2 linked regions of the Psychrobacter arcticus 273-4 genome follow. The protein of the gene in region 1 interacts with the protein of each later gene in a pairwise test. Links are inferred from orthologs where the notes say so. Each region holds a gene or a part of one and is shown on either strand. Other genes may lie near its edges. The genes, in order: nth and aceE.

Region 1 (15,818 bases):
AGTCAGTGGCTCGCGCTATCGTGGCTCAAGGTGGTAAGGTTGTCATTGCTGACCTTAACGAGTCAACGGGGCAAGCATTGGTAGACGAGCTGGGTGACAATGCTCGTTTTGTACGCTGTGATGTGACCAGTGGCGATGAAGTGCAAGTGGCGGTTGATATCGCTGAAAAGGCGTTTGGTGGTCTGCAAGGGTCGATAAATTGTGCTGGTATCGTTGTTGTACAAAAATTGTTAGATCGTGAAAATAATCCTGCAGATCTCGATGCCTTTAGTCGTGGCGTGAACATTAACCTCGTTGGTTCTTTTAACGTGGCACGTTTGGTGGCGGCTAGTATTGCTAAGCGCGTGGCAGCTAGTACGCCAGCCGAAGTCAATGCTGACAACGGAATTATCATCAATACGGCTTCTATCGCCGCTTTTGATGGGCAAGTCGGACAAGCCAGTTATGCCTCATCTAAAGCTGGAGTCGTTGGCATGATGTTGCCGCTAGCCCGTGAGCTGACTCGTCATGGTATCCGTGTGATGACTGTAGCGCCAGGGGTATTTGCAACGCCTATGATGCAAAGTCTGCCTGAAAAGGCCCGTGAGCAGCTAGAGGCTGCGGTACCTTATCCTAAGCGTTTGGGCAACCCAAATGAGTTTGCCAAATTGGTCATGCATATCATTGATAATGCCTATCTTAATGGTGAAGTGATTCGTTTAGATGGCGCGATTCGTATGGTGTAATAAGGTATTAAAGATTTAATATCGTAGCTTTAAGTATTATTCCTATAACTCGTACAATACTTGGCATGGTTTTTTGCTATCTTATAGATGATAATTTTATTTATTAATGATAAGAAGCAATGCCATGCTGTTTTTTTGTGCAAATCTTAAATAAGCAGTATCCGCAGACGCATTTTTTTGAAAATTGAATGAATTATATATTGAGTGTGAGCGCGATGTAGTAACTACATTTAAAGTAATCAATATCATTACTATTAATAAGGTTTTAACGGTAAATAGGTTGAAATCTACCTCTATATACCGCATATATAAAGGTAGAGGAAGGCAAGCAAACAGCATAAGTTTGCTGCCTGATAATATATACGAATGATAAAAGGATGCTTATATGAGATTTGAAAAGTTTACTCAAAAACTGCAATCTGCGATACAAGAGGCACAAAGTCTGGCGTTAGGGCGTGACCATACCGGTATTGATCCGGTGCACCTGCTTGCAGTCTTGCTGCAAGATGAGTCTAACTTGTCTATCTGCCAACAAGCAGGCGCGTCTATTCCTGCGTTAAAAAATGGCGTGGCAAAGGCATTAGATAACCAAGCAACGATTTCGGAGCCGACAGGTGATGTCAATCTTAATCCAAACTCGGTTAAGATTTTGAATTTGGCAGATCGCCAAGCGCAAAAAGAAGGCGATGATTTTATCGCGACTGAATGGGTGATGTTGGCACTTGCTGAGCAAGGCGATACCAAAAAAATATTTGAAAGTGCTGGCGTTACAGCCAATAAATTAAAAGCGGTGATTGAGCAATTGCGCGGCGATGATACTGTGAATAATCAAAATGCAGAAGATCAGCGTGATGCCCTTAATAAATACACCATTAACTTAACTGAGCAAGCAGAGCTTGGTAAGCTTGATCCGGTGATTGGTCGTGACGAAGAGATTCGACGTACTATCCAAGTGTTGTCACGCCGTACCAAAAACAATCCTGTGCTCATCGGTGAGCCAGGTGTTGGTAAAACGGCTATTGTAGAAGGCTTGGCACAAAAAATCATCAATGGTGATGTACCAGAAGGTTTACGTCGTAAAGAAGTGCTGTCGTTGGACTTAGGTGCTTTGATTGCTGGTGCAAAATTCCGTGGTGAGTTTGAAGAGCGTCTCAAAGCGGTACTCAGTGACTTATCGAAGCAAGAAGGTAACGTTATCTTATTTATCGATGAGCTACATACGCTAGTTGGGGCAGGTAAGGCGGATGGTGCGATGGACGCCGGTAATATGCTAAAACCAGCGCTTGCACGTGGTGAGCTGCATTGCGTCGGTGCGACTACTTTAGATGAATATCGTAAGTATATTGAAAAAGATGCGGCGCTTGAGCGTCGTTTCCAAAAAGTATTGGTTGATGAGCCGACGGTTGAAGATACCATTGCGATTTTACGTGGACTAAAAGAGCGTTATGAGCTGCATCATGGGGTCGATATCCAAGACAGCGCCATCATTGCGGCTGCTCGTATGAGTCATCGTTATATCACTGATCGCAAGCTGCCGGATAAAGCCATTGACTTGATTGATGAAGCTGCGAGTCGCTTACGTATGGAGATGGACAGCAAACCTGAGTCACTAGGTAAGCTCGATAGTCGTTTGATACAGCTAAAAATGCAGCGTGAAGTGCTCAAAAATGAAGAAGACGCGGGCGCGCAAGCAGAGCGTAAAGTGCTTGATGCACAAATTGAAGAGCTGGAAAAAGAGTACGCCGATCTTAACGAGATTTGGCAAGCAGAAAAAGCTTTGGTTAAAGGCAGTCAGCAGTTAAAAGACGAGCTGGACAAAGCCCGTATTGCTTATGATAAAGCCAGCCGCGAAGGCGATTATGAGACCATGAGCAAGCTGCAGTATGAGACGATACCGCAGTTAGAGCGCCGTATCCATGAATCTGATTTGGCAGAGCAAAAAGAGCAGACTGGTGAAAATAGTGGTGTAAAACTGCTGCGTAACAAAGTCACGGACAATGAAATCGCCGAAGTCGTTGCTGCAGCGACGGGTATTCCAGTTAGTAAAATGCTGCAAGGCGAACGTGACAAGATGCTGGCGATGGAAGAAAACCTCCATGAGCGCGTCATCGGTCAAGATGAAGCGGTCGAAGCAGTAGCCAATGCAGTACGCCGTAGCCGTGCTGGCTTGTCTGATCCAAACCGTCCTTCAGGCTCGTTCTTGTTTTTAGGGCCTACGGGTGTCGGTAAAACAGAGCTGACCAAATCGTTGGCGAACTTCTTGTTTGATTCAGAAGATGCTATCGTCCGTATCGATATGAGTGAGTACATGGAGAAGCATAGCGTCAGCCGTTTGGTGGGCGCGCCTCCAGGTTATGTGGGCTATGAAGAAGGTGGTGCTTTGACGGAGGCGGTACGCCGTAAGCCTTATAGTGTGATTTTGTTTGATGAAGTTGAAAAAGCGCATCCTGATGTGTTTAATATCTTGCTACAAGTATTGGACGATGGTCGCTTGACGGATTCACAAGGTCGCGTGGTAGACTTCAAAAACACCGTCATTATTATGACCAGTAACTTGGGTTCGCACAAAATCCAAGAAATGGTTGGCGAGAGCTATGAAGATATCAAAGCTGAGGTGATGGATTCGGTTGGACAGCATTTCCGCCCAGAGTTTGTCAACCGTATCGATGAGATCGTGGTATTCCATCCGCTAGGTATGTCACAGATGGCTGGTATTGCTGCGATTCAGTTGAACCGCTTGCGTCAGCGTCTATATGAGCGTGAGTTGGATATCGAGTTATCGGCAGATGCGATGAACAAACTGGTTGCAGTTGGCTATGATCCTGTTTATGGTGCGCGTCCACTTAAACGTGCGATCCAACAAGAGATTGAAAACCCATTATCATTGAAATTGCTGGCAGGTGATTTTGTCGCTGGTGATATCATCAAAGTCGATGTCGGTGCTGATGACAAACTGACCTTTGATAAGCTTAGAATGAGCTAATAATTATTGCTGGTTCTAATTGTTATGAGTTCAATCAAACCCCTTATTTGCCTATTTTTTTATACAGGCAAGTAAGGGGTTTTTGTCTTGTGCTCTACTATTCTTCTAATGTCTCAATGTTTTTGCTATAGTCGGTGAAAAGTAATATCGATACAACACGTACTGCTGGTGCAAATTTTTCTTGCTTGCTGTGCCTACGCAGACAGAGGCTGCAAAAAATTTACACCAGCAATACGGTAGCGACTTTAAAGTATTTCAACTATATATGAATATAAAATTTATGGAGACTAGATAATAATAAGTAGGCAGTATATGAGCGCGCCAAACCTACAGTCGATTACTCCCATTTGGCAGCAGACGCCAAAGGTAGACGGGCAAGGGCATTATAGCCACCGTTTATTATTCTCTCCTGATGGGCAAAATAATACGGCTAAATGCTGATGGCTCCATGCCAACGGATAATCCATTTGCGAATAGTAATGACATCGCCGCCGGTCATATCTCCCTCATCGATCAGCATCTATTCGACTGGTACACATACCGATTTTCCGGCATGGCATGGCATGGCAATGCGCTGATCAGTGGCTTATCCTCCAAAGCGCTAATCGTGGTTAGGTTTGATGAAAATAATGGCGCTTCGGAACGATATCGCTATGATATGGGAGAGCGTATTCGGAGCGTGTTAAATGTAGAGGGGCAGGTTTGGGTTTTAGAAGATGGTAGCGAATGAATACAGAAACAGCTATCCAAATTTCTAGGGTTTTGCGGCATTGTGGTTTGTGCTACCAGATAGTTTCTTATTTATGTCTATCAATGAGAAAATGGTAAATACTTAATTAAATTTGATAGTTGGCAGGTATCTTGTTAAGGTGGCCTTCCTAAAAACTAAGGCTAACAAACAAATGAATCATGTAAAAGTTGGCAGGTTAGGCCCTTTTCCACGGGTAAGCAAACCTGTGTTTATTACTTCAGCGTTACTTATCGTTGGATTTATCATCTTTGGCACTTTTTTCACTGAAACCGCTGGCGCGCTATTTAGTTTTTTACAAAATTTTATCACGGATAAGTTCGGCTGGATGTTTATTATATTAATGAACGTGGCGCTGGTCTTTTGTATTTATCTAGCGGCGAGCCGTTACGGTGATATTCGTTTGGGTCAACAAACAGAGAAGCCGCAGTACAGTCTTTTTTCGTGGATCGGCATGTTGTTCTCTGCTGGTATCGGTATTGGACTGGTGTATTGGGGAACGGCTGAGCCCCTATACCACTTTATGGCACCACCACTAGGTGAAGCTGAAACAGTAGAAGCTGCCAAGCAGGCTATGAGCATCTCATTTTTGCATTGGGGATTACATGCTTGGGCGATTTATACCATAGTGGCATTGGCACTGGCTTATTTCCACTTTCGCCGTGGACTGCCGTTATCGATTCGCTCGACGTTATATCCGCTATTAGGCGAAAAAATATATGGCCGCTGGGGTCATGCGGTTGACATCCTAGCCGTATTCGGGACGATGTTTGGTGTGGTAACTTCCTTAGGTCTAGGAGTTATGCAAATCAATTCAGGTCTTGAAAATTTATTTGGTATACCAAATTCTTTAACGGTACAGTTTATTATTATTGCCTTTGTGACTGCATTGGCCTGTGGCTCGTTGATGCTTGGGCTTGATAAAGGTATCAAGCGCTTGAGTGATATCAATATGGGTTTTACAGGTGTGCTCTTGGCCTTTATGGTTATTTTAGGGCCAACCTTATTCATTTTTGATAGTTTTATAGAAAACATCGGTAATTACATAGTCGCTATGGTGCCCTTATCAACATGGGGAGAAGCTTATGGTAATACAGACTGGCAGAGTGGTTGGACGATTTTCTATTGGGCATGGTGGGTAAGTTGGGCACCATTTGTAGGGGTATTTATTGCGCGTATCTCTCGTGGTCGTACCATCCGTGAGTTTGTATTGGGCGTGCTGTTGATTCCAATGTTGATTTTGTTTTTCTGGTTCACCACTTTCGGTGGTGTCGCTATTCATATGGAACTTTTAGCTGCTCTTGATCCGGCTATAGCCAGTCCGGGATTGGTAGAAGCAGTACAGGCAGATACGGGTAGTGCTATTTTTAAACTGGTTGAGTACTATCCATTCGCGAAACCAATTACTTTTCTTGTCGTTATTATGATTGTCTTATGGTTCGTGACCTCATCGGATTCAGCCAGTTTTGTTATCGACATGCTGACGGCTGGTGGCGATATCAATCCACCCAAAATCCAACGCTTATTTTGGGCGTTGATGGAAGGTTTGATTGCAGCTATATTGTTAGCAGCAGGCGGACTGGGCGCATTGCAAGCAGCCGCTATTGTAGCTGGACTGCCATTTGCTTTGGTTATATTTGTCATGATGTATGCGTTACTTCGGGGCTTAAGTCGAGATCGATTGATACTGTATCGAGCTCAACAGCACTTTATTACCGAAGAGTCGGCAGATCATAACTCAGCCAATGAGTTTGCTGATGAGCACTTGCTCACAGATCCCTCTGCTATTGAAAAGCCTGAAGGTTAAAGGTTTTTTGGACAATGTTTAAATAATACTGAAGTTAAAAATTAACTTAAAAACCCCAAGCTTACTATTAAGCTTGGGGTTTCGTTTTAATTGCTCAGAGGTACTTTCTACTACTAGAGAAGCTCAGATAAATTTCAACAACTAAGCATTACCGTTTTATTTAGTAGGCTTGTCATCTTGATTAAGCTGAATATACTTATCAAAGTTCTGTGCATAATCTGTCAAGTTATCGCTTAGCATTTGGCGATATTGTTTGGTATAAAATTCGACAATATCGTCTTTTTCTTTGGCGAAATCATCACCTTTTACAAAGCCGATAGAGGCAACAGATGCGCTATAACGTGCCGCGGAATAAAGCAGTGAAGCACCTACTTGACCTGAATGTGCATCAGGCCCCAATTGACTGTTTGCCACACCAATAATGGCATCTGCACGTTGATAAAACGCCTGCATTTCAGGGGTGATTTCAAGACTTGCATCAATCTCATTGTTTTGAGCGTTCTCTTGAGACATAAGCGACTCCTAATAATGGTAGGTAAATTTAAATGTATCACAGCAGTCTAATAACTGGATAAGATAATAGGAACAAAAAGGGTTTCAGTAAAAATTTTATAAACCAGCATCCGCTTTTAAAATTTCAGCTTTGTCTATTTTTTCCCACGTAAAGGCAGTTTCAGAACCTTGGCGCCCAAAATGTCCAAAACTAGCCGTTTGCTGATACATCGGCTGCAATAAATTTAGCATACGAGTGATACCATACGGACGTAGATCAAAATGCGTACGAATCAGGCGAATGATTTCATCGTTGCTGATTTTGTTAGTACCAAAAGTGTTAATCGAAATCGAAGTCGGTTCAGCAACGCCAATGGCATAGCTCACTTGTACTTCACAGCGATCTGCAATACCAGCAGCGACGATGTTCTTAGCCACATAACGCACCGCATAAGCAGCACTGCGATCTACTTTTGAAGGATCTTTACCACTAAATGCGCCACCGCCATGACGCGCCATACCACCATAAGTATCAACGATAATCTTACGACCGGTCAGTCCTGCGTCGCCGACAGGCCCACCGATGACGAATTTGCCAGTCGGATTGATATGATAACGTGTACCAGCATGTAGCAGTTCTGCTGGCAGTACTTGTTTGATAATCGACTCCATGATCGCTTCTTGTAAATCGGCTTGCGAGATACTTGGATCATGCTGCGTAGATAAGACGACCGCATCAATAGCAACGGGTTTACTACCGTCATATTTAAGGGTGATTTGTGCTTTGGCATCTGGACGCAACCAAGGTAGCTCGCCTGCGCGGCGCAGCTCAGACTGACGCTCCATCAAGCGATGAGCATACTCGATAGGGGCGGGCATCAAGACTTCGGTCTCATTGCTGGCATAGCCAAACATCAAACCTTGGTCGCCTGCACCTTGTTCTTCAGGATCAGCGCGGTCAACACCTTGAGCAATTTCAGGAGATTGCTTGCCGAGCATGTTGATTACGGCGCATGTTTCGCCATCAAAGCCTAAGTCTGAATGATGATAACCAATGCCGTTGACTGTATCACGCACGATGCGCTCAACGTCGATATTTGCTGTGGTGGTGATTTCGCCTGCTAGTATGACAGCACCTGTCTTAACCAGCGTTTCGCACGCCACACGGGCATGTAAATCTTGGCGTAGAATGGCATCAAGGATAGCATCTGATATTTGGTCAGCCATTTTGTCAGGATGACCTTCGCTCACAGACTCTGAGGTAAATAAGTTATATTCGCGCATAATAGGATCGCTTAATTGAATCAGTAAAAATAGGAAAAAGCATAACGTCTGGGCGCTGCTTTAATTGGTATTGGCCGAACAATGTATTGCTCGGTGATTAATTGGTACTACTCAATTCACATATTCACAAATGCATGTGTTATATAGATTCAGATAAAACACGGATTTGGATAAATCATATGGGGTAAGGCTAAGACGGCGATAGCTTCGCGTTGTACTATGTCGCGTTGTACTATGTCGTGTTGTACTATATCGTATTGTTAGCTGGTAACGTGTTTCAAGCTGTCGCCAATCACACGCCTATCACCTGATTGTCAGCAGGATCAACAATCTGACGTACTTGCCTAAAAATACGCTTATTCTAACTCGAAACGCAATAAAACTCTAGTGAGCTGCGCTTGTTCTATTATGAGTAATGCTCAATCATGACATTATTATAATTTAGCATCAGTATATCTATAGTCGGTGAAAAGTAATATCGATACAACAGGTACTACTGGTGCAAATTTTTCTTGCTTGCTGTGCCTACGCAGACAGAGGCTGCAAAAAATTTACACCAGCAATACGGTAGCGACTTTAAAGTATTTCAACTATATTGATGCGCTTTGGGATTATTATCCGCTCATATCACAACTCTAAAAACGCCGCTTTGTCTTTAAACATACATTCGTCATAAACAGGGCAAGCACCGCATTTTGGCGTCCGTGCTTGACACGTATAGCGTCCGTGCAAAATCAGATAATGGTGGGCATCCACGATATAGTCATCTGGAATACGCTCGACCAGCTTATTTTCAACGATTAAAACGTTTTTGCCAGTGGCAAGCCCAGTACGATTGCCCACTCGGAAAATATGCGTATCGACTGCCATGGTTGGTTGACCAAAGGCGGTATTTAAGACCACGTTTGCCGTCTTGCGACCAACACCGGCAAGCGATTCTAAGTCTTTGCGATTGTCAGGGACGGTACTATCAAATTTTTCTATAAGATCGCGGCAGGTTTTGATAACGTTTTTAGCTTTAGCATTGAACAAGCCTATATTCTTAATATACGCTTTAAGTCCTTCTTCGCCTAAAGCGAGTATCGCCTCAGGCGTATTCGCTACCGGATAGAGTTGATCGGTGGCAATATTGACGCTGATGTCGGTTGCTTGTGCTGATAAAATTACTGCGATAAGTAGCTCAAAATTGCTACCATAATTTAGCTCAGTGACGGGCTCGTCAATCGTCGCTGCCAATTTTTCAAAAAATGGACGTATGTCACGATTGGGCATGCGCCTCGATGGTGGGGTATCAGCTGTTTTATGTTTGACGGTTTTACTCATAGTGTTTTCACTATCGTTATTCGCTATTATTTTATTGATTATTAAAGGTGTGAAAGCTCTGTTTGCAATGCAGTAAGCTCTGCTTGTTTACTGTCATTTGCTCGCACGCTAAGCTGCTTTTCCAGCTTTTTAATTTTAGTACGCAGCTTGGCAGCGGCAATGGTGTTTTTAGCTTGTTCTTCACTGATGTTTAAAGACAGACTGGTGGCATTGTTGAGCTTTGCTTCTACCATGCTGACCACGGGTCTGCTATTGCTGCTATCCGCAAGTTGTTCGCTGACACGATTTAAATGGGTATGGTAGCGCTGCCTTAAATCATCCTGCTCAAGCGTGCGCTCAGGCATCGAAAGCGTGAGCTCAACCGTGACCAAATCGATGCAATCAACAGGACAGGGCGCGATACAAAGCTCACAGCCTGTACACAAGTCGGTGAAAATAGTATGCATGTGCTTACCAGTACCAACGATGGCATCAACTGGACAAGCAGGAATACATTTGGTACAGCCAATGCAATCATCTTCACGAATGACGGCGCGCACTTCAACAGGACGCTGAGAATGGCTATCTAGTGGCCATTTTGAAGACTCAGCGCTTAGTGTGGTTATATCAGCATTGATAATCTGCGCAATAGTATCAGTCACTGGCTGACCACCCGGCACACATTTATTATGTGGCTCATTATCTAGCGCGATAGCGACTGCATAGGGTAGGCAGCCATCTGCATGATCGCAAAGACCACACTGCGTTTGCGGTAGGCTGGCATCAATGCGCGTGATCTTTTCCTGAATATCAGCAGGTAAGCGCTCTATATCCAAAGTATCGAACAAGATTGGTAGATTGGTTAGACGGATGTGACTACTATTTTTACTAGTGGTGCTGTGCATGTGCTTTAAGACCTTCATATCAGTGCTAAGCGCTCTGAGTACTGATATTAAAATAAATGGAATAATGGCGATATTGCTGAATTGAGATCATATAGTCGGTGAAAAGTAATATCGATACAACACGTACTACTGGTGCAAATTTTTCTTGCTTGCTGTGCCTACGCAGACAGAGGCTGCAAAAAATTTACACCAGTAGTACTATAGCGACTTTAAAGTATTTCAACTATAGATTAAAGCGAGATACCTTGCTCATTGGCAATTTGGGTAATCAGCTCATAAGCAATGCTACCTTTAAAGGGTATCTTTGGCAGCTTTGATAGATCAAAAAACTGGGCATGTGACAGCTCGTCTTCTTGTATAACGATATCACCCCCAGCGTAAGATGCTCGAAAACCAAGCATTAAATTAGAGGGAAATGGCCATGGTTGACTGCTCACATAGTGAATATCTGACAAACTAAGACCCACTTCTTCTGCCACCTCGCGTACCACCGCATGCTCTAAGCTTTCACCGACTTCTACGAAGCCTGCAATCAAACCGTATAGTAACGGTTGCGGCGACTGTGATAAATGAGCTGCTGTTTTTTGTTGCCCATGCCGATGATGATGGGCCAATAAAATTTGCATTTCACCCGTTTGCGGGTTGAGTCGAGTAATAGCGGTAATGACGCAGGGCTGTACGCGAGGATACTGACGCAATTGGCAAACGTCACAAACCATCGCGCGCTCACCGCATTTGGCAGCTATGGTGGGCGCGGCGCAGCGACTACAAAACCGTGTGTCCGCCTGCCAACGTAATAGCTGTATGGCTTGGCTAAGCTGAGCAGCTAATGTTATGGGCAGCTGCGTGATAAGCTGCCGATAAGGTATAAAAGCGTTCAAGCTGCTCTGAGAGTTGCTATGGCTAATACCGCTATTTTCTACGTCGCTACTGTCTAATAAGTCACTACTGCCTAATAAGTCACTACTGCCTAATAAGTCACTACTGCCTAATAAGTCACTACTGCCTAATAAGTCACTACTGTCTAAAATGCTAGGCAAGGCAATATTATGTGCTATTGCATAATCATCAGTGATGGCGCGGCTGGCTCGTACAGTAATGGCATTAGCGTTATCAGTATTATCTACATCACTAGGTAGCCAGCTATTTGGCGCTAAGCTGTCAAATAATGTAACCTGTCCCAATTGATAAGCTTGCTCACTACTGACATCGGAGTGTGGTAGCTGAACTTGCAAAGGCCACCAGCCATTAGGCGTTTGACGACATAAGATCGTTTCATCAGATAGGACAAAGGCACAGGTCATCATGTAGATTTCCAAACGGTCAGAGACAAGCTCATATCAGTGCCGATATAAGCTTGTCTCTATATAAATATTTAAATGAATGATTAAGCGGCAAGCAATTGGCTTAAGCTATGTTGCCCAACATCCAATGCTCGTTTGCTGACAAGGCGATTGTTTTCGAAACCGTCTAGATGATAGTCAACTGCCATCATAACATCAGCGATATAAGCCAAGGTGCCATCATCAATACGGCTACCGCTGTGGATACGCTGCTGCAAATAACTTGCCAGTTGACTGAACATACTGGCAGGCGTTGGCAATTGTAAGAAGCGCACCGCACCGCTCACTTGACGCAACATTTCAGGGATGTTTTTAATATTAAGAATATCGCGCTCAGGCTCTGCGAGATAGTCATTGATCGCTTGTTCAGCACTGGCAATCGCCGTACGACTCTCTTCTATCAAGGTATCATAAGCGGTATTGATCTGATGTAGTGAGATATGCGGATTGTTCAACGGCAGATAAATCGCACCTGGAGTATGCATCTCAGCCATGGCGATAGTCGCGTTTTCTGCATGCATGAGTGTCAATAATAAATGATCGCAATCTTCTGGAGTAGGCGCGCGCCAGTTGCTGACCGCTTCTGCCGCTTTGGTAAGGCTATTGGCCGCATTAGATAGACCGAGCAGATGTAAGGAAGAGCTTAAAGTGGTCAACCCTTCAATGATTTGCGAGGTCTGCAGGTCGACTGGATTGATTGAATCACCACGGGCATAGCTATCGACATTTTCTTTAATCGTATTGATTTGGGTCTGGATAATGGTATTCAAAGTATCCATTAAATCACGGTTTGGACCAAACAGGAAGCGCTCCATCTGCTGACGTTGTGGGCCTTCTAACTGGTTGGCGGCATATTGCTCACGCAGCATTTTTGCCGCTTCAGTATCACGCTGTCCGGCAAAACTGACCAAATCAGCAAAACGCGTATCCATCACTGGCAGATAGTTTTGGAACTGCTGTTCGACATAAATAAGTGTGTGTTTTTGACTGATATTAAGTGGCAGGATGGTTGCAATATCAGTGACTGCTGCCGATGCGGCTTGCCAAAATAGACTGCTGGTATTTGCCGCTATCAAAGCACAGGCGGCCGACATGGCATCCAATTTTTGCTGATCATCTTGGTTAATATTGCCATCCTGATTGATCATAATGACGCCAAGCCCACTACGATAAGCATAGGTCAATAATGCTTGATCAAGGTTGAGCTCATTTAGCGGCTGAAAATTCTTTTCAGGGTTGGCGATAATGATGCTACTACTACCAAAAGCAGAAAAATGATCAGCAGCAATAGGCGCTATTTGGCTATGAGCATTGAGCTTATTAATGATTGGCAGTAATAAGGTAGGCTCTATCGATTCGGTCAACAGCACAAACTCAACATAACGATCAAGCGTCATGATGGCTTCGGAGAGGTCCATAATTAAGTCAATATTGCTGTTGTCGCCACTGTCATAAAGCTGCTTCAATCCGTGTACAATCGCATTATTAAGTGCTTCTGCATCCACCAAAGATATCAGCTTAAAAATACAAGAAAGCTGTTTTAATACAATAATAGAGTCTAGTAATAATGGCGCTTGGCTATTGTCATCATTAAATTCGCCCAAATGAATCTCAGTATCTTTAAGTATAACAGTGATCTCATCGTGCAATAAGTGCAGCGATGGCAAATTGAAGTCAGTAACACTAAGCGTTGGCGCGGTCAATTTTATTTGCGTAGAGTGATTCATAATTATTTTTTCCATAAGATACTGACGAAAATGGCAAATGGTTAGACGGTAAATTAAAAAATGGCGCTAGATAATGTTTTAATTTTTAGCGTGATAATAATCAAGACTATATTCTCTAATAGCCAATATAAGAAGCGATTTTAATGACTGTTACATTTTGGCTTTTAGCTCAGGATAGTCTTGTGCGAGCGACGCATACCAGCTTTGATTGGCGCTCTCATCAGTACTCGACTCAAGCAATAAAGCCGCTAAATTGGCAAAGCTAGCATGGGCAGTGTGTCCACCATCCGCTTGCGTGTCATCCTCAATCCCCAGTGTAACCTGCCCGCCGGTCATCGTCAGATATACTTCTGCTAAAATCTCTGAATCTAGTAATGCCCCGTGAAACGTACGGTCTTGCTTGCCCACATCTAAGCGACGTACGAGAGCGTCCAAGGTGTTCTTTTGTCCAGGATATTGCTGCTTTGCCATGACCAGCGAGTCTGTCACTCGCACCCGCTCAGCAAAGTCATGCATCCCAACCTTGGCAAACTCCATATTTAAGAAATTCATATCAAACGAGGCATTATGAGCGATGATTTCTGCACCGTCCATAAAGTCATAGAGCGATTGAGCGACTTGGTCAAAGGTTGGCTTGTCCGTTAAAAACGCTTCAGAGATACCATGAATGCGAATCACTTCTTCATCCATGCCACGCTGTGGATTGATATAGACATGGAGCTTTTCACCGGTGAATTTACGTCCGATCATCTCTACAATACCGACTTCGATAATGCGATCGCCTTTTAGCGGATCAAGACCTGTGGTCTCAGTGTCCATAATGAGCTGACGATCAGATTCATGACGATGGATAGGTTTAGGTAGCAGCGCTATAAAATAGGGATTGGCACGGCTAGTGTCACCATCGAATTTTGGCGTTTCATTTGCTATATCAGTGTCTATATCAGTGTCTATGTCGGACATATTAGGATTCATCGTGGTATCAGTCATAAAGGTATGGGCTTCCGGTATATCTGTATTAGATGTTTGGTAATGAAAGTCTTCTAATACTTGTCCATCTAACTGGGTTTTATCAAGCTCTTGGTCAACGTCTTCCTCAAGCTCATCATCCATCATATCAAAACCTAATGGATCAAAATTCAGCCAATCATCGCTGCTTGATGGCTTTTTATCAGCCGTTATTTGCTGTTTTTTTTTAATGTTATCTTGAGCGTCTCTTATCAAATATTCACTACGTGAGGTCACACCTAAGTTCGCCAGCTCGTCCGCTTTTTCATTGCCCGCATGTCCCGCATGACCTTTGACCCAATGCCAATCAACATCACGGTGTTGGCACAGCTCATCGAGTCGCTGCCATAGGTCTTGATTGGCGACGGGTTTTTTACTGGCCGTTTTCCAGCCTCTTTTTTTCCAACCTTCAATCCATTCAGTGATGCCTTTTTTGACATAGCTTGAATCTGTCCAAATCTCGAGGTTTTGCTCATGCGGACTATGGGTCAATGCTTGTATCGCACCCATCAGCTCCATACGATTATTGGTTGTTTCTTTATCGCCGCCATACAAATCTTGCGTACGTCCATCACTAAATATCAGGTGCGCGCCCCAGCCGCCAGCACCAGGATTGCCTTTACAAGCGCCATCAGTGTAGGCAACCGTTGTATCTGCTTTGGCAGCCAATGGGTTGATGGCGCTATTGGTCTTAAATGGTTGCACTGCACTGCGATTGTCTGACATAAAAATTTACTGACCTAATAAAGAATAAATACAGGGTATGGCGAAGCGACTTCACTCGTGTTTTGGGGAATAACTCGACCTGCCTATGCTGGGATTGAGTATAGCAAATCTAGCATTAATAGGGGCAGTTGCCATGTACAAAAACCCAAAAACAGATATCCTGATATAGTCGGTGAAAAGTAATATCGATACAACACGTATTGCTGGTGCAAATTTTTCTTGCTTGCTGTGCCTACGCAGACAGAGGCTGCAAAAAATTTACACCAGCAATACGGTAGCGACTTTAAAGTATTTCAACTATAGTAAGCTTATCGTTTTCTGTTAAAATAGGGCAGTTGTGAGGATTTGTCTAGCCAGACATTAACTATAATTCGTTTAACCAAAGCTTTTAATGCTCGAATGCAGGATCACCCTATGATGTCCTTACCCTCAAAACCCTCTTATAAAAACCTTAGCCATTTGATGATTGCTATGGCTGCGAGCAGTATGCTATTTTTGAGCGCTTGTAATGATAGCAATACTCAAGCCAATACCAAAAAGGTTGAGACTGTAGCAGATTTATCAATATTTGAAGGCTGCTATACCGTCAGTCATGATGAGCCTGCGCAAATAAAAGTCAGCCAGCAAGGTGGCGCGTGGGTTATGCAGATGAAAGAGCCTGCAAGTGCCAAGCGTGTTTGGGATGATGCTGAGCCATTAGAATTGATTGAAAATAGCGACATAGCACCGTTTTTCTCTATTGACCCTGATAATGTCGATGCGGTCATT
Region 2 (16,333 bases), 610 kb from region 1 along the record:
CAACTGGTTTAAACGTAAAAGGTTTGATACCGTGGTACGTGCTTTACCGACGACTTCAGCAATCATGGCATGACTCATACCAAATTCTGTGTGGAAACGCTGTAACGCCGCTGCTTGCTCAATCACCGATAAGTCTTCACGCTGGATATTTTCAATTAATGCCAACGCAATCGCCAGCTCATCTGATAAAGCACGCTCAATCGCTGGAATAACTGACTTGCCTGCCATTTTTGCCGCACGCCAGCGGCGCTCACCGGCGATGATTTCGTGAGTAACAAACGCTTCACTTTTGTCTTCATTTGCCAGTAATGGACGAATGACAATCGGCTGCATGACACCATGCTGCTCAATAGAAGATGCCAACTCTGCCAGTGCCGTTTCACTCATATCACGGCGCGGCTGGTACTTACCGGCTTGCAAACGCGTGACATCGATTTGCACCAAACTGATTTGGTCCTCTGAACCGCTATTTTCTATACTATTTACACGATTGGTATTGGCGACATTTTTATTTATAGTACGCGCTTTACGTTGACTGGCATCTTTTGGCTCAGCAGCAGAAAATTTAACGGCTGTAGACTTTGCATTAATTGCAGTTTCGAAAGTTTTGACCGTCGCTTTTGTCTCTATTGGATCAGCTGACAAAGCCTGCTCGCTCGCAGCCATATCGTCTTGCAAGGCAGAGGCGGTAATTTGCTTTTCTTTTTTGATTGACCCTAATAAGGCGTCTAAACCTCGATTGGCAGCCAACCCTCTTTTTTTCGCCATGATTACCTATCCTATAACGCTAAAATAAAAGCCAAATGTTTTTAAATTCAATGATGAATACGATGTTCAATGTTTTGTTATTCAGTCGATTGCTCTAATGACCCATTACTTTTCTATAATCGGTCATTTTGTCTTATCCTAAGATAACTAGCGACTTTGTTTCATGACTTCAGCGGCCAATTTTTGATAGGCACGTGCGCCCTTTGACCATCTCTCATAGGCAATGACCGGTAGACCATGCGCAGGCGCTTCGGCCAAACGGATATTTCTTGGAATAATGGTTTGATACATAACATCGCCAAAGTGCGTTTCTAACTCAGCAGACACATCACGGGCGAGCGTATTGCGCGCATCAAATAACGTTCTGACCACACCGCGAATATATAGTTTAGGGTTCAATTCTGTTAAACGCTCTATCGTTTGCGACAAGTCCGCCAACCCTTCTAGCGCATAATACTCGCATTGCATCGGAATAATAATACTATCAGTTGCCACCAAAGCATTAATCGTCAATAAATTCAAACTGGGCGCGCAATCTATGACCACATAATCATAGGCGGGTTTTTGTGCCACTGCTTGATCTTTAATCAAGTCTGCTATCGCCGTCTTAAACAACTCATGGCTATTGGTTTTGCTCATTAATGTGATGTCCATACCCGCCAAATCACGATTGGCACCGATGACATCAAACCCTGCAGGGCTACTGACAATAGCATCAGATAGAGAGACGCCATCGAGGAGCACATCTGCTATCGTCAGTGTCAACTCATTTTTATCGACACCCGTACCACTGGTCGCATTGCCCTGTGGGTCTAAGTCAATGAGCAGTACGTGCTTGCGTTTGGCAGCCAAGCTGGCGGTCAAATTTACCGCCGTTGTGGTTTTACCCACGCCGCCTTTTTGATTCGCAATCGCTATGATTTCCATACACTCACTCAATTTAATTAGGATCTATTACTGATTTTACTAACGCGCTCTTTTGCTGAAGACGTAAACATTAGCACAGATGATGTTTCAGCATAAAATAAGAGGATTTTATGGTAAATGCTGTGCTCATAGCTTAGACATTTTTATAAGACAATTCAATTAAATGACGACTATCATGTAAACGTGGCACGTTCAGCTTAATGGTCTTAAACTGCCAATCGTTACCTAAAACGTGCCGTTCTTCCTCACTAGGCGCTTTACCTTTCATCGCACATAAATAACCATTATCTGCCAATCGCGGCTGGGCAACTTCAACAAAATCTATCAAACTGGCAAATGCTCGAGAGGTGACCACATCATAGCTTACCTCGTGCGCTTCAATGCGCGATGCGATAGGCTGCATATTACTCAAACCAAGCTCGCTACTGATTTGCTTAATAAAGCGTATTTTTTTCTGATTGCTATCAAGCGCTGTACATGAGCGCTCAGGCTGACAAATGGCAATAATAACCGCTGGCAAGCCGGCACCGGTACCAATATCCAGCAGCGACCCTGAGGGTAAATGGGTTATAATAGCCAAACAATCGATAACATGTTTGATAAGTGCTTCTACCGGATCAGTAATCGCGGTCAGATTATACGCTTTATTCCATAATAAAAGCTGGTCTAAATACAATAATAAGGTGCGCTGCTGCTGGGCACTCAATGTTATACCCAACTCGTCTATTGCTTGCGCTAAGATATTCGCCAATGTCGGTAATTGTGCGCCAAGCTTTACGAAGCCTGTCGGATCAATATGGATATTACCTATGCTAGCAGATGGTAAAGAAGGCTTAGTAGAGTCTGACATACAAGGGTTTATCCGTTTTTGACATGTGAACCGTCTATTTTATCATGCAGGCTGCCTATTGAATAGTTGCAGATTGCGCCAATGTACGCCATCTTATACTATCTACGCCTATATTGAGCCGTTATTCTTCCTTGATAACCTTAACACTGTCATATCAAGGTGAAAGTAAGCACACTGTTATTGGCTAAAACATTGATCTATATATGATACAAAATTGTGCTTAATGACCTATTTAAGCTACAGCTATATCTTGTAAGATGTTCTATCCATTATTAAATAATTAACCATAAAGAATTAAATATAAAAACCAAGCATTAAAAAATCAATAACCACTCACCTATTAAAAACGACTCAACATACGCTTATGACTGAACAGACAAACACACTGATGAATCAAAACCCGAAAAACACCAGCGATATGGTAACGCCTGCTAGTGACTTGAGTAGTAAACATACCTCTCATAAACTGTTATCTAATAAACTGTCACCTAATAAACTATTAGACAGTAAAAATCTGGCTCGTGAAATGACAGCGAAAGAAAAAAATAATGACGACGCTGATGCTACGCCTCATCCTATATTCATAGAAGTCAGTCAGCGCTGTCTTGTCGCGGCAAACCAGCTTAAGCGTTATAGTAAACCTAGTCTGCTGCCAGCCGATACCCGCAGCGCACCAGATTTAGATATTGGTTTTGGGCAACAGCGAGCGCTTAAGGCATTGCATACCGCCCTCGATATCCATGCTAGTGGCTATCATGTGTTTGCAGCAGGCGAAAATGGTTTGGGTAAACGTACCGTGATTAGTCGCTTGCTCAGTCTTATCGCAGCCGATGCACCGACGCCGGATGATTGGGTATATGTACACAATTTTACTGATCCACGGACTCCGTTAGCACTACGCTTACCTGCTGGTCAGGCCGCTGTCTTGCAACAACAAGTCAATACTCTATGGCAACAAGCCAAAAAACGGCTGAGTCAACGTTTTCGTAGCGACCAGTATCAAAGCAAAATAGAAGCCATCAAAAATGACACGCATCAAAAAGAAAGCCACGCCTATGATGCGCTCAATGCTGAGGGCAAACAGTATGACTTGGCGTTAACCTTTCGCCCATTTGACAATAAAGCCGTTTTTGTTCATCCAAGCCAGATCGCGACAGAAAATAGCGACACTGCTGCTAAAGATAAGAACGTACTAAATCGCGATAAGAAAGCGGCTACTGCGAGCATCGATATTCGCAATACTGAAGCTGACAATAATGCATACAGCAGTGAATATGAGACTGAGCTGAATAATTTTGCCCAAAAAAACCATATGCAAAAGCGGCTTAGTCAGCTGACCATTGCTTTAGAGCAATTAGAAGATGAAGCTAACGATGCAATTGAGTTGTTACATCGTAATATTTCTAAGCGGGCGCTACAGCCGTTATTCACACCTATTTATGAGCAGTTCAGCGCTCACCCACTTGTTGTTGAGTATCTAAAGGTAGTCTTTGCCGATATGATTACTCATGTCGAGCGTATCGTTAATGGAGATGATGAAGAGTTTGTAACGGCATTGCTCGCCACGACGCCTAGCCGCTATGCGGTCAATGTTATTAGCAGCCATGAGCCTGATAGTGGTGCGCCCGTTATCTTTGAAGACCTGCCCACTCACTTAAATCTATTGGGTCATGTAGAGCAAATCACCCAATTAGGCACAGTCACTACCAATGTCAGCATGATTCGTGCGGGCGCTTTACATCGTGCCAATGGTGGCTATCTGCTGCTTGAAGCCAGTCATTTGCTTGAGCACCCTTATGCTTGGCAGGGTCTTAAGCGTGCACTGCAATCTCGCAAAATCAAACTATCAAGTCTTGAGCAGATGCTGACCTTAACAGGAAGTTTATCCTTATCGCCTGCGCCGATTGATCTTGACATAAAGGTCATTTTGTTGGGTGAAGCCGATTTATATTATGAATTACTAGAGCTTGAGCCGGAGTTTGATGCGGTATTTAAGGTACGTGCTGATTTTCACGATGATGTAGTGCGCACTCATGAACACGAGCTAGCGTTGGTCGGAAAGATGGCAGACATCATCGATTATGACAATCTTTATCCTTTTGATAGGAGGGCACAGGCAACCCTGCTTGAGCATCTAAGTCTGCAAGCAGAGGACCAAGACCGTCTGAGTCTGCACAGTGATTTACTTATTAAGCTGTTGCATGAATCTAACCGCCATGCGCGTTTGGGCGGACAGGATATCGTCAGTGCTAAGCATGTGGTACAAGCTATTGAAGATATGGATGAGCGCTCAGGATATTTGCGTGACCTATATTGGGACGAGCTCAAAAATGGTCAGCAGCTTATCCAGACTCAAGGAAAAGCGGTTGGACAAGTCAACGCTTTAACAGTCGTGAGCTATGCCGATAGTGAATTTGGCATGCCTGCCCGTCTCACGGCGGTCATTCAGCCAAATATTGGTACTGGTGAAATTCTAGATATCGAGCGTGATGTTGATTTGGGCGGTAGCTTACACGCCAAAGGTATGTTGATTATGACCAGCTACTTACGGGCGTTATTTAGTCAGCACCATGCGCTAAACTTTAGTGCTTCATTGGCCTTTGAGCAAAGCTATGCGCATATTGATGGTGATAGCGCAACCGTCAGCGAAGGCTGTGCCCTATTATCTGCTTTAGCAAACGTACCCATTAATCAATCTCTTGCGATTACAGGTTCTATGAACCAGCTCGGCGAAGTACAAGCCGTCGGCGGCATCAATTCCAAGATTGCTGGTTTCTTTGATGCGTGCCGCGAGCAAGAATTGACTGGACAGCAAGGCGTGGTCATTCCTATGGCAAACGTTAAACAGCTTATGCTGCGTGATGACATTATTACTGCCGTTAAAGCAGGTAGCTTTCATATATATGGGGTGCACACGCTCAGTGAAGCGCTCACATTGATGACGGGATTACCTGTCGATACGGTGAATAAGAAAAGTCGATATCGCAAAGAGACACTGTTCGGTAAAGTCTTAAGTCGTTTGATGCTATGGGATGACAACCAAAATGCAGATGATGACATTGACGATAAAAAATCAAAAAAGAAAGCTAAAAAAAAGCGCCAAGCCAAACGGCAAAAAAAAGAAGACAAGAAAAAAGCAGCTAAAAAAGACAAGGCTATTACTATTAAAGAGCACAATGACATCATCGTAGAAGAAATCACTATAGATGAAGCACGCTAGACGTTAGGGTATTTAGCTATAACGATCATATGTTGATGTCGTGCTCATACTAATATGAATGACCCGCTGACTTTATAATCGTGACATTACAAAGGTTATCTTTTCATGACTGTATCTCATACCGACATTGCTCATACTGACAACGATAGTCTTGACAACGATAGTCTCGACAATCAACAGGCTACTGATGAGCAAGCAAACTCTGTTGCAACTTCAGACAATAAAGCCTCTGATGATGCAGCCGATAATCGTCACGGCGCTGCCACGACAGCGCGGCAGTGGCAAGTGTTGTCACAATTGCAGCGCAATCGCTGGGTAGGTACGACCCATATCTATGAGCAGCTGATATTGGCAGGTTTTGATATCAGTTTACGCACGGTACAGCGCGACCTAAACGCTCTTGCCAAACGCTTTCCTATCGAAAAAAACAACGCCAACCCGCAAGGCTGGCGCTGGGAAGATGATGCACCGCTACAAAGCTTGCCGCATATGAATTTATCGCAAGCGGTCGCCTTCAATATGGTTGAGGCCAATCTAAGCCAGCTGCTACCGCCAGTTATTTTAGATGAGCTATTTCCTTGGTTTGATTTGGCACGGCGCCAGCTCAAAAATAGCAAAGTGACCCATTCATGGATTGATAGGGTTCGTATTGAGCCTGCAACTCAGCCGTTGATCGCCCCACATATCGATTTAGACAGTAAAGACAATATTTATCACGCTCTGTTTTATCAACTACAAATCAAAGCCTGCTATACCCGCAGCAATAAATCACAAGCCAGCGAATATACCTTAAACCCTATTGCTATCATTCAGCGTGGGGTGATTATTTATCTGCTCGCGACCCGTACCGATGATAGCGAAAATATCATTCGCATTTTTGCCCTACATCGATTTGCCAGCGTTGAGATATTAGAGAGCGCCGCAAAAACGCCTGATAACTTCCAACTAGATAATTATCTGGATGCAGGTGGCATGGGCTTTAGCCATCCTTTATTTAGCCCATTAGCCAATCATGGCAAATATACACCGATTGAGCTACAATTTACCAAACAAGCAGGCAAGAGCTTGACCGAAAGTAAGCTTAGTGATGACCAAATTGTCACCATCAATAGTGATGAAAGCTTGACCATACAAGCAACTGTGAACCTAACCTCGCAACTGGTCTGGTGGTTGCGAGGTTTTGGGAATGGTCTGCTAGATGCCAAGCCAGAGCTACTTTATCAAGCGGTATTAGATAAAACAGCAGATGCTATCTAACCTGTTTTTATACGATCTTTACAACTACCTAACCCATTCATAAAAAAACTATGCATCAAAAGGATTATTATGTCGACCACTACCCCATCGCCACTACTGTCAGACAGCTTAAGAGGGTTGGGTCTAGATGCAGGTACTTTATTTTTTGGTCTCAATTATGAATTTACCAAGATTGAGCAAAAAGGCTTGTTTAAAAACTTAAAGAAGCGTTTTAACAAAAATGCCAACTCTATAGATCTTGATTTGGCTTGCGTGTTATATGATGACAATTGCACCATTAGTGATATGGTTTGGTTTAAAAAGCTGCGTGACAAAGCCGAATCGATATGCCATCAAGGCGACAGTCTGAACGGTAAAGACCGCGGTGACCAAGCCATGTACCTTGCACCCCTTGATCAAGAGCAAATCCGGCTATATCTGGATGAAATCCCTGCTCATATCACCCACATTGCTTTGATTGCCAACTCCTATCACGGACAGCCCTTTACCAGAGTTAAAAAGGGTGAGATTCATCTAAGCGATGATGAAGGCAACCGCTCTTTTGAGGTCAACTTAAAACAGCTGCCGCGTGATTGCCTGACGCTATGGGTGGCACATTTGCGCCGAGAAGTAGATGACTGGCATCTAACGCTACAGAATCTACCGCTCCCTGCGACAGATTTGGCGCTAGCGGCTCAGCAAGTGGCGCACGAATTGGCTCGTGCCTTACCGATTCCACAAGCAATCTATAGTCGGTGAAAAATAATATCGATACAACACCTACTACTGGTGCAAATTTTTCTTGCTTGCTGTGCCTACGCAGACAGAGGCTGCAAAAAATTTACACCAGCAATACGGTAGCGATTTTAAAGTATTTCAACTATATTCTAAAATAGTGCTTTACGCTTAATAAAAAATGCTCAATCGCTATACAAAGCAATTGACCATCTTTTATTTTATATACAGTTCCTTATTTTATAACCTAGGATATAAAAGAGAATCGCTGATAACTGATATTTTTTTACTATAAGCGCTCGCCGCAATGCGGACAAAAATTCTTTTGCTGCACGTCTCTTTCACGGCGCTCAAGCTCTTGCTCACGCAGTACTTGCAGCACAATGTCCTGTGCTTGCTCTTTATCTAAGCCAAGCTCGCGGCGGATTTTCTCAATCATCATCTGATTTTGTACCAAATCAAAATCACTATCAATAAGTTGTCCCCGAAAGTCTTGTTCAAGCTCTTCACGGCGCTGACTGAGCTCATTTGCCAAGCCCGTTGCCAAAATACCGGCAGGCAATGCTGCTATACCTACACCCAGTATAGTAATGATAGCCCCTAATATTTTGCCCGCATTAGTAATCGGCGTCACATCACCATAACCCACTGTCGTTAAAGTGACTACCGCCCACCACATGGCTTTTGGTATCGACTCAAACTCCTCTGGCTGTGCATGATTTTCTACCAAATAAATCCCACTAGAGGCCGTCACAATCATGATTATCAAGATAAAAATAACAGCTTGAAACGAGCCTTTTTCTTTACTAATCACCACTAACAAAATACGTAATGAAGCAAAATAACGGGTGAGCTTAAGAATACGGAACAGGCGCAAAATGCGTAAAAAACGCAAGTCTATACTGACAAAGAAGTTCAAAAATGCAGGGGCAATGGCAATCAAATCGATTAATGCTGACGGACTTTTTAGCCAATCCCAGCGCTGTCGCCACGTAGTATTGCTTGGCTTGGCTTCAGCGACACTCCATAGACGAAGCAGATATTCAATGGAAAATATCACAATAGAGAAGTTCTCAAACCACGTAAAGTACTCTTGATAAGGGTAGTACCAAGTGTCAACAGACTCGGCGATAACCGCAGTGACGTTTGCCATAATCAAAAAAATAAGAAAATAATCAACACAGCGACTAAAGAGCGTGTCATGCTCATCGTTTTGCAAAATGTTATAGACAAAAAGACGCAAGCGCCGTATAGATTGGAATAGCATGCCGTCCCTATGCGGTGTAACACCGAGCTTGGATGAACAAAAAAGCCGTTATGAGAGTTTTATTATACTAACTTTATGTAATAAATGTGCGTGACCAAGACCAATATGATGGCAACTGCAAAAACAGCCATGCGTAATAATCGCTCTTAAGCACGCAGCTCATGACTGAGTTTTTGCGCAGGTACTAAAAACAACCCATAATCTGGGCAACAGGAATCTATCTCATCCAACACTTTTAATGAGCGAGCATTTGCACAGCGCAGCGGAGAATTACTACAGTAGCCCAACATCATTAACAACCAACTCCTTTAAACAGTAACAGCGCATTAATAATATCAAAAACGCTAAATAAACATATGATATGTTCTAAATTTTAACGTATCCAAACCCTTCTAGTTGTAACTTTACGCATAAATATCTTAACCTTCAGATTAAAACCTTACTTTTAGTAAGGATTTTGTACTATAATAGATAGCAGATGTTACAGGTTAATCCCTAGCCTAACATTATGTATCGCCAACTTATGCCATCCCTCATGAGTTAGCGACCATCATTTATAACGTTGAGGAATTAAACGATGAAACTACAATCCCTAGTTTTAGCTGCTGCTACTGCCCTTACTATGACCACTGCTTTTGCTGTGCCTGCAGGTACTTGGACAGTTGCCGCTGGTGCACACTATGTTGACCCAAAAAGTGATAACGGTACTTTAAACAATGGTTTATCTGTTGATGTTGATGGCGATGTACGCCCAACTATCAGTGGTGAATACTTTATCGCTAATAACGTTGGTGTTGAACTACTAGCTGCAATTCCTTTTCATCATGATTTCACACTAAATGATGCTACTGGTAAAGAAATACTTACAGGGAAAACTCAACATTTACCACCAACGCTTTCTCTACAATATCACTTCGATGATTATAACTTGCCTATGAATGTGAAACCGTTTATAGGTGTTGGTGTGAACTATACGACTTTCTTCAAGGAAAAACTTAATCAGCCTGGCGCTGATCTAAAGCTTGACGATAATGTTGGTATAGCTGGTCATATCGGTCTAGACATACCTTTTGCCCCAACTGAGGCTTTCCGTATCGATGCGCGTTATATGGACATCAAAACTGATGCTACTCTAAATGGTACTGATATTGGTGAAATCGACATTAGCCCTTGGGTTTATGGCGTTGCGTTTGTCAAACAGTTCTAATTTAGCCGTATCATAAGCTAAAGATTATGAATAAAAAAGCCAGCTTAATTGCTGGCTTTTTAGTGTCTGTCATTTATCTATAGTTGAAATACTTTAAAGTCGCTACCGTATTGCTGGTGTAAATTTTTTGCAGCCTCTGTCTGCGTAGGCACAGCAAGCAAGAAAAATTTGCACCAGTAGTACGTGTTGTATCGATATTACTTTTCACCGACTATATATTCTGATGAAATAGCAAATATAAAAAAGACCATCCGCAGACAGTCTTTTTATTATTCATATTATTTTAAGTAGTCGTAAAACCTATAGCAAAATGCGGCGCGGGTCAGCAAGCAATGTTGCGACATAGCGGGTAAATACTGCCGCATCAGCACCGTTAATCACACGGTGATCGTATGATAATGACAATGGCAACATGAGGCGCGGCTCAAAGGCTTGCTTAGCAGCATTCCATTTCGGTTGCATAGTCGCTTCTGATGCACCCAAAATACCTACTTGCGGCCAGTTTACCAATGGCGTAAACGCCGTACCACCCAAGATGCCTTGACTTGATATGGTAAAGCTAGCACCTTGTAAGTCTTTGGTGCTCAGCTTTTTATCACGGGCTTTGATTGCCAACTCGCCGATTTCAATCGCAATTTGCTTAATGCCTTTTTCGTGAGCATTTTTAATCACTGGCACGATTAACCCATCATCTGTTGCTACCGCAATACCCATATTCACGCTTTTACGTAGGATAACCTGCGTATTGTCATCGCTTAAATGACTGTTAAAGCGTGGATGCTGGGTCAATGCATAAGCAGTTGCCTTGACGATAAAAGCCAAAATTGTCAGTCCAATACCTTCAGCTTTCATACCACCTTTAAGTTCGCTACGCAGCTGCTCTGTCTCAGTAATATCAGACAAATCAAACTGCGTCACTTGTGGCAAGTAAGTATTGTAATTAAGCTGCGGTATAGACACCTTTTGCAAGCGTGTTAAATCTTGGGTTTCCGTTTCACCCCAAATTTCAACGTTACTCATATCAGGCAAGCTTGGTAAGCTGGCTCTAGATGCACCGGTTGCAGTAGCTGGAGAAGCTTGCTGTGTCGTTAGGCTTTGTTTGACATGCGCAAATAAATCTTCTTTTAAGATACGCGCATTCAGTGCTGAACCTGCCACCTCACTAATATCCACACCCAACTGACGCGCAAGCTTACGGACAGCTGGACCAGCATAGACATCAACCATTTTTTCATTGACTTGTGCTTCGGTCAGCTTATTACTTGCGCTGGTCGTCGCATTAGCGGCTTGTTTAGGTGCAGTCGTTACTTGCTTATCTGCTTTCTGACTGGCATCAGCCTTTTCATCAGTAGCCGCTGGTTTTGGATCTTGCGACTGCGCATCTTCTGCTTTGGCTTCACTTGTAATATTGGTATTATCTGAGCTTTGACCAATGATGACAATAAAGTCTTGACCATTGGCAACCATATCGCCAGTTTGTACCAGTATTTTTTCAACTTTGCCTGCTTGCGGCGCTGGTACTTCAACCGAAGCTTTATCCGACTCAATCAGCAAGATAGACTGATCGGCAGTGACCATATCACCGACACTAACCATAATCTCAGAAACTTGCGCTTCATCGACGCCTAAATCTGGTAGCGCATGAGTGGTTGCTGTTGCGGCTTGTTGAGCAGGCTGAGCGGTATTTGACTCAGCTGTTACTTTATCACTCTGCTCTTCTTTTTGCGTTTCTTCTTGCTCAGTATCACGAGACTTATCTTGAGTATCAGCGACAGCTGCTTCTGTGCTTTGGCTATCATCTTGATTCTCAGTCTCGCTTTCAAGCTCAATCAGCACCATACCTTCGCTGACTTGATCGCCAACCGCAACGCTAATTTTAGTTACTTTGCCAGCAGCAGAGCTTGGTACTTCAACTGACGCTTTATCTGACTCAAGCAAAATAATATTATCGTCTTTTGCGATGACATCACCAACTGCAACCATAATTTCACTGACTTCGGCGCTATCAACACCCAAATCGGGGGCTTTAATTTCCATCCTTGTTCTCCTTGTCTTATGGTTATTATTCTGTGACGTCATCATTATTAAGTAAGGTCGCATCGGCTTTGTCTTCGGCGCGCCCTTCACTGCTTATCTCTTCATCCTCTTCACTAATAAACTCAGGTACCGGACTTGGATTAACATTATCAGGTGCTGGTGCATCTGGGAATTGATCATAATAAGACTGCTGCTGCCATGCAGGTGGCTGATCGGCTTCAATACCAAAGCTTGAAATCGCATCTTTGACTAAGCGCATCTCAACTTCGCCTTCATCTGCCAAGCGTTTTAGCGTAGCGACAACGATGTGTGCGGCATCAACATGGAAGAAGCTACGGAGATTCTCACGGGTATCTGAGCGACCATAGCCATCTGTACCAAGCGTGGTATAAGGACGGTTGTCAGGTAACCAAGCACGGATTTGCTCTGAGTAGTTACGCATATAATCTGTTGCGGCAACGACGATACCTTCGTGCGGCGCCAACTGCTCAGTAACCCAAGGTACTATCTCTTCTTCCATCGGATGCAAGCGGTTATAATCATCACAAGCCATACCATCACGAGTCAATTCGTTAAAGCTGGTCACACTCCAAACATTTGAAGTAATATTGAAATCGTCTTTTAGAATTTGTGATGCTTTTTGTACTTCACGTAAGATGACACCAGAACCTAATAACTGAACTTGCGCTGAGCTATTATCTTCTAGTAAATACATACCGCGCTTAATGCCTTCCTCTACGCCTTCTGGCATTTCAGGCTGTTCATAGTTTTCATTCATCAAGGTCAAGTAATAATAAACGCGCTCGCCTTCACCATACATACGGCGCAGACCATCATGCATCACCACTGCCAACTCATAACCAAAGCAAGGATCATAGGTTACGCAGTTTGGTACCACGTTAAATAGAATTTGTGAATGACCGTCTTGATGTTGCAAGCCTTCACCGTTCAACGTCGTACGACCTGCGGTAGCGCCCAGTAAGAAACCCTGAGCCTGACAATCACCTGCCGCCCATGCTAGATCACCAATACGTTGGAAACCAAACATCGAGTAATAGATATACATCGGAATCATCGGTAACGCATTGACAGAATAACTGGTTGCCAATGCAATCCAAGCACTCATCGCGCCCGCTTCGTTGATGCCTTCTTCTAACATATGACCATCGATGGCTTCTTTATAACCCATCAAGGCTTCACTATCTTCTGGCGTATATTTTTGACCAACTGCCGAATAGATACCCAATTGACGGAACATCCCTTCTAGACCAAAAGTACGGGCTTCATCAGGAACGATAGGTACAACGCGATCTTGGATGTCTTTATTCTTTAGCATCGCTGATAATAGACGCACAAACACCATGGTGGTTGATTGCTCTTTACCGTTACTGCCTTTTAAGACACGATCAAAGATAGACAAATCAGGAATATTCAATGGAATATGTCCACTGCGACGATTTGGAAGATGACCACCCAAGGCTTCACGGCGACCTTTGAGATATTTCATCTCCGCTGAACCTTCTTCAGGGCGATAAAACGGTAACGTCTCTAATTGCTCATCGGTAAACGGCAAATCAAAACGATCGCGGAAATACATCAAGGCTTCTTGATCAAGTTTTTTGACCTGATGCGATTTATTCACCGCTTGGGTTTGGGTAGATAGACCATAGCCTTTAACAGTTTTGACCAAAACAACGGTTGGCTGACCTTTGGTTTTCATGGCTTCACTAAACGCCGCGTAAACTTTCATAGGATCATGACCACCACGGTTTAGGCGTGAGATATCTTCATCCGTCAAGGCGTCTGCCATCTCTTTTAACTCAGGATACTTGTTAAAGAAATGCTCGCGAGTAAATTCAGCCGTACGCGCTTCATATAGCTGATACTCGCCATCGACCACTTCTTCCATACGGTATTTAAGAGCACCTGAGACGTCTTTATCAAGCAAAGTATCCCACTGACCGCCCCAGACAACTTTAATCACACGCCAGCCTGCGCCGCGGAATACTGATTCAAGTTCCTGAATGATTTTACCATTACCGCGAACAGGACCATCAAGGCGCTGCAAGTTACAGTTGACCACCCAAATAAGATTATCCAATTTTTCACGACCAGCAAGCGAGATTGCACCTAAGCTTTCTGGCTCATCGGTTTCGCCATCGCCTAAGAAGGTCCAAATTTTACGACCTTCTTTTTCAAGCAGACCACGGTTTTCCATGTAACGATGGACGTGGGCATGGTAGATCGACATGATAGGACCTAAGCCCATTGAAACCGTTGGGAACTGCCAATAATCAGGCATTAGGTACGGGTGCGGATAGCTTGACAGACCTTTACCACCAACTTCACGGCGGAAATTGTCTAGCTGCTCTTCAGTTAAGCGCCCTTCTAGATAAGAACGTGCATAGATACCAGGCGCTGAGTGACCTTGGTAATAAATCATATCACCACCGAAATGATCACTGGCAGCACGAAAAAAGTGATTAAAACCTGTCTCATAAAGGGTAGCACTTGAAGCAAATGTCGCTAAGTGACCGCCTAAATCATCGTCGTTTTTATTGGCACGCATTACCATTGCCAAAGCATTGTAGCGAATCAGAGCACGAATTTTGCGCTCGATCGTCAAGTCACCTGGGTACATTGGTTCATCTTCAACGGCGATGGTATTGATATAAGCCGTATCTAAACGGTTAAATGGCAGGCCTTCTTGCACCCCCATATTGTATAAGGCTTTTAATAAGAACTGCGCACGATCTTTATCAGCATGCTTAATCACAGACTCAAAAGCTTGCAGCCATTCCTGCGTTTCGCTGCTATCAGCATCCTTGTAATAATTCATCTTTCTTAATCCTTTTTTATCAGTCATCCCTACACGATGGCAGGGTATTATTAAATCACAGAGTTATACATATTTTCGTAAGCAAACGATTTACCTAATGCCTTCCTTGCTGCATCTCGTCATTCCATTATATGTCGTGGTTCTTACAGACCAGTTACTAATAAACAGTAACTGTAGCTTGGCATGGGGTTCAAACAGACATCGTAGTAAAAGTAAACGACAGCCGATATGCGACTTTCATCATCAAATGATATTGACGCTTTATTATAGGGGTTTATTAACAGATTGTTTATAGCTATAGAGAAATGCCAATATGACAAGTATTTTTAAAATAAATAGTGATTATTTTTTTGGAGATATTTAAGAAGTTTGTTGGGAAGTTCTTTGCAATGAGTAATGAAAGTTATATTTAGCACAAAAATGTATTTGGTCATAATAAGTCTGCCACTCATCTGCTTTCTGAGAAATTTACAAAATTATTGCTTAATATGGGGCGGTTCAGGTCAAGTATTATCGCCACCCGATCAAATGTATAGTTGAAATACTTTAAAGTCGCTACAGTACTACTGGTGTAAATTTTTTGCAGCCTCTGTCTGCGTAGGCACAGCAAGCAAGAAAAATTTGCACCAGTAGTACGTGTTGTATCGATATTACTTTTCACCGACTATATAATGGGCTACCGCTGTAAGTTTTTTATAAAGCTCATGCATATAAGTTGAAAAATAAAAAAAATCCGACATTTATATGTCGGATTTTTTCAATATCTATCTGCAAAACTTAATATACAGCTTAACGGTTTTTACGCGGTAGCTTCTCTGGCAAATAGCAACGCAGATAAGCGATAGATGCGGTATTCGCTTCTTGCAAATATTTATCGGTAATGCGCTCATGACGACGATAAGAAACCGTAAAAATAGCATTTACAATACTAAAAGCAATCAATAATACATCTTGAATATCTTCAAACTTAGGTACTTCATAGCGTTCAGCCAAACGATCATACACCAATCTGACCACTTGGTGATCCATATGCTCACCAAAACTGTCGCCTTCAAAATCAGGTGTATTGGTATCATAAATCAATTTAGCTTTGGTTTGATCTTCATCAAAAATTTGTACACAGCGATCAATTAGCGCCGTGAGATATCCCTGCCATCTATCATATTTAACCGTCTCAACCGTTCTTAATACGTCTAAGATATCAATAGCATTTAAAAAACGCAGCGCTAAAAATATGGCTTCAATAT

What was found.
Region 2: the proteins of nth (region 1) and aceE interact in binary tests that used the Escherichia coli proteins (3 or more experiments, as listed by UniProt). The link is inferred for Psychrobacter arcticus 273-4 from one-to-one orthologs.

Annotation. Positions count from the first base shown.
Region 1 is NC_007204.1:987,494-1,003,311, forward strand. What follows is about bases 7,515-10,376. They hold nth (endonuclease III), read right to left. Parts: upstream 9,363-10,376; coding sequence 8,667-9,362; downstream 7,515-8,666. Other genes in these bases: metK (methionine adenosyltransferase), read right to left, coding at 7,515-8,039; PSYC_RS04320 (RnfABCDGE type electron transport complex subunit B), read right to left, coding at 9,404-10,246. In the rest of the region: PSYC_RS04285 (SDR family NAD(P)-dependent oxidoreductase), read left to right, coding at 1-725; ATP-dependent chaperone ClpB, read left to right, coding at 1,111-3,708; PSYC_RS11795 (PQQ-dependent sugar dehydrogenase), read left to right, coding at 4,021-4,149; PSYC_RS11910 (PQQ-dependent sugar dehydrogenase), read left to right, coding at 4,157-4,438; PSYC_RS04300 (BCCT family transporter), read left to right, coding at 4,611-6,263; PSYC_RS04305 (DUF3144 domain-containing protein), read right to left, coding at 6,420-6,776; more of metK, read right to left, coding at 6,873-7,514; nudC (NAD(+) diphosphatase), read right to left, coding at 10,477-11,553; PSYC_RS04330 (hypothetical protein), read right to left, coding at 11,634-13,316; dnaQ (DNA polymerase III subunit epsilon), read right to left, coding at 13,467-15,050; PSYC_RS04340 (hypothetical protein), read left to right, coding at 15,465-15,818. UniProt on the Escherichia coli protein: DNA repair enzyme that has both DNA N-glycosylase activity and AP-lyase activity. The DNA N-glycosylase activity releases various damaged pyrimidines from DNA by cleaving the N-glycosidic bond, leaving an AP (apurinic/apyrimidinic) site.
Region 2 is NC_007204.1:1,589,663-1,605,995, forward strand. The notes cover bases 12,073-15,449. They hold aceE (pyruvate dehydrogenase (acetyl-transferring), homodimeric type), read right to left. Parts: upstream 15,087-15,449; coding sequence 12,273-15,086; downstream 12,073-12,272. Other genes in these bases: PSYC_RS06880 (2-oxo acid dehydrogenase subunit E2), read right to left, coding at 12,073-12,247. Outside these bases: PSYC_RS06840 (ParB/RepB/Spo0J family partition protein), read right to left, coding at 1-768; PSYC_RS06845 (ParA family protein), read right to left, coding at 916-1,695; 16S rRNA (guanine(527)-N(7))-methyltransferase RsmG, read right to left, coding at 1,829-2,545; PSYC_RS06855 (ATP-binding protein), read left to right, coding at 2,910-5,765; PSYC_RS06860 (helix-turn-helix transcriptional regulator), read left to right, coding at 5,871-7,022; PSYC_RS06865 (TerD family protein), read left to right, coding at 7,092-7,760; PSYC_RS06870 (ion transporter), read right to left, coding at 8,026-9,003; PSYC_RS11680 (hypothetical protein), read right to left, coding at 9,150-9,302; PSYC_RS06875 (OmpW/AlkL family protein), read left to right, coding at 9,581-10,210; more of PSYC_RS06880, read right to left, coding at 10,511-12,072; PSYC_RS06890 (TetR/AcrR family transcriptional regulator), read right to left, coding at 15,876-16,333. UniProt on the Escherichia coli protein: Component of the pyruvate dehydrogenase (PDH) complex, that catalyzes the overall conversion of pyruvate to acetyl-CoA and CO(2).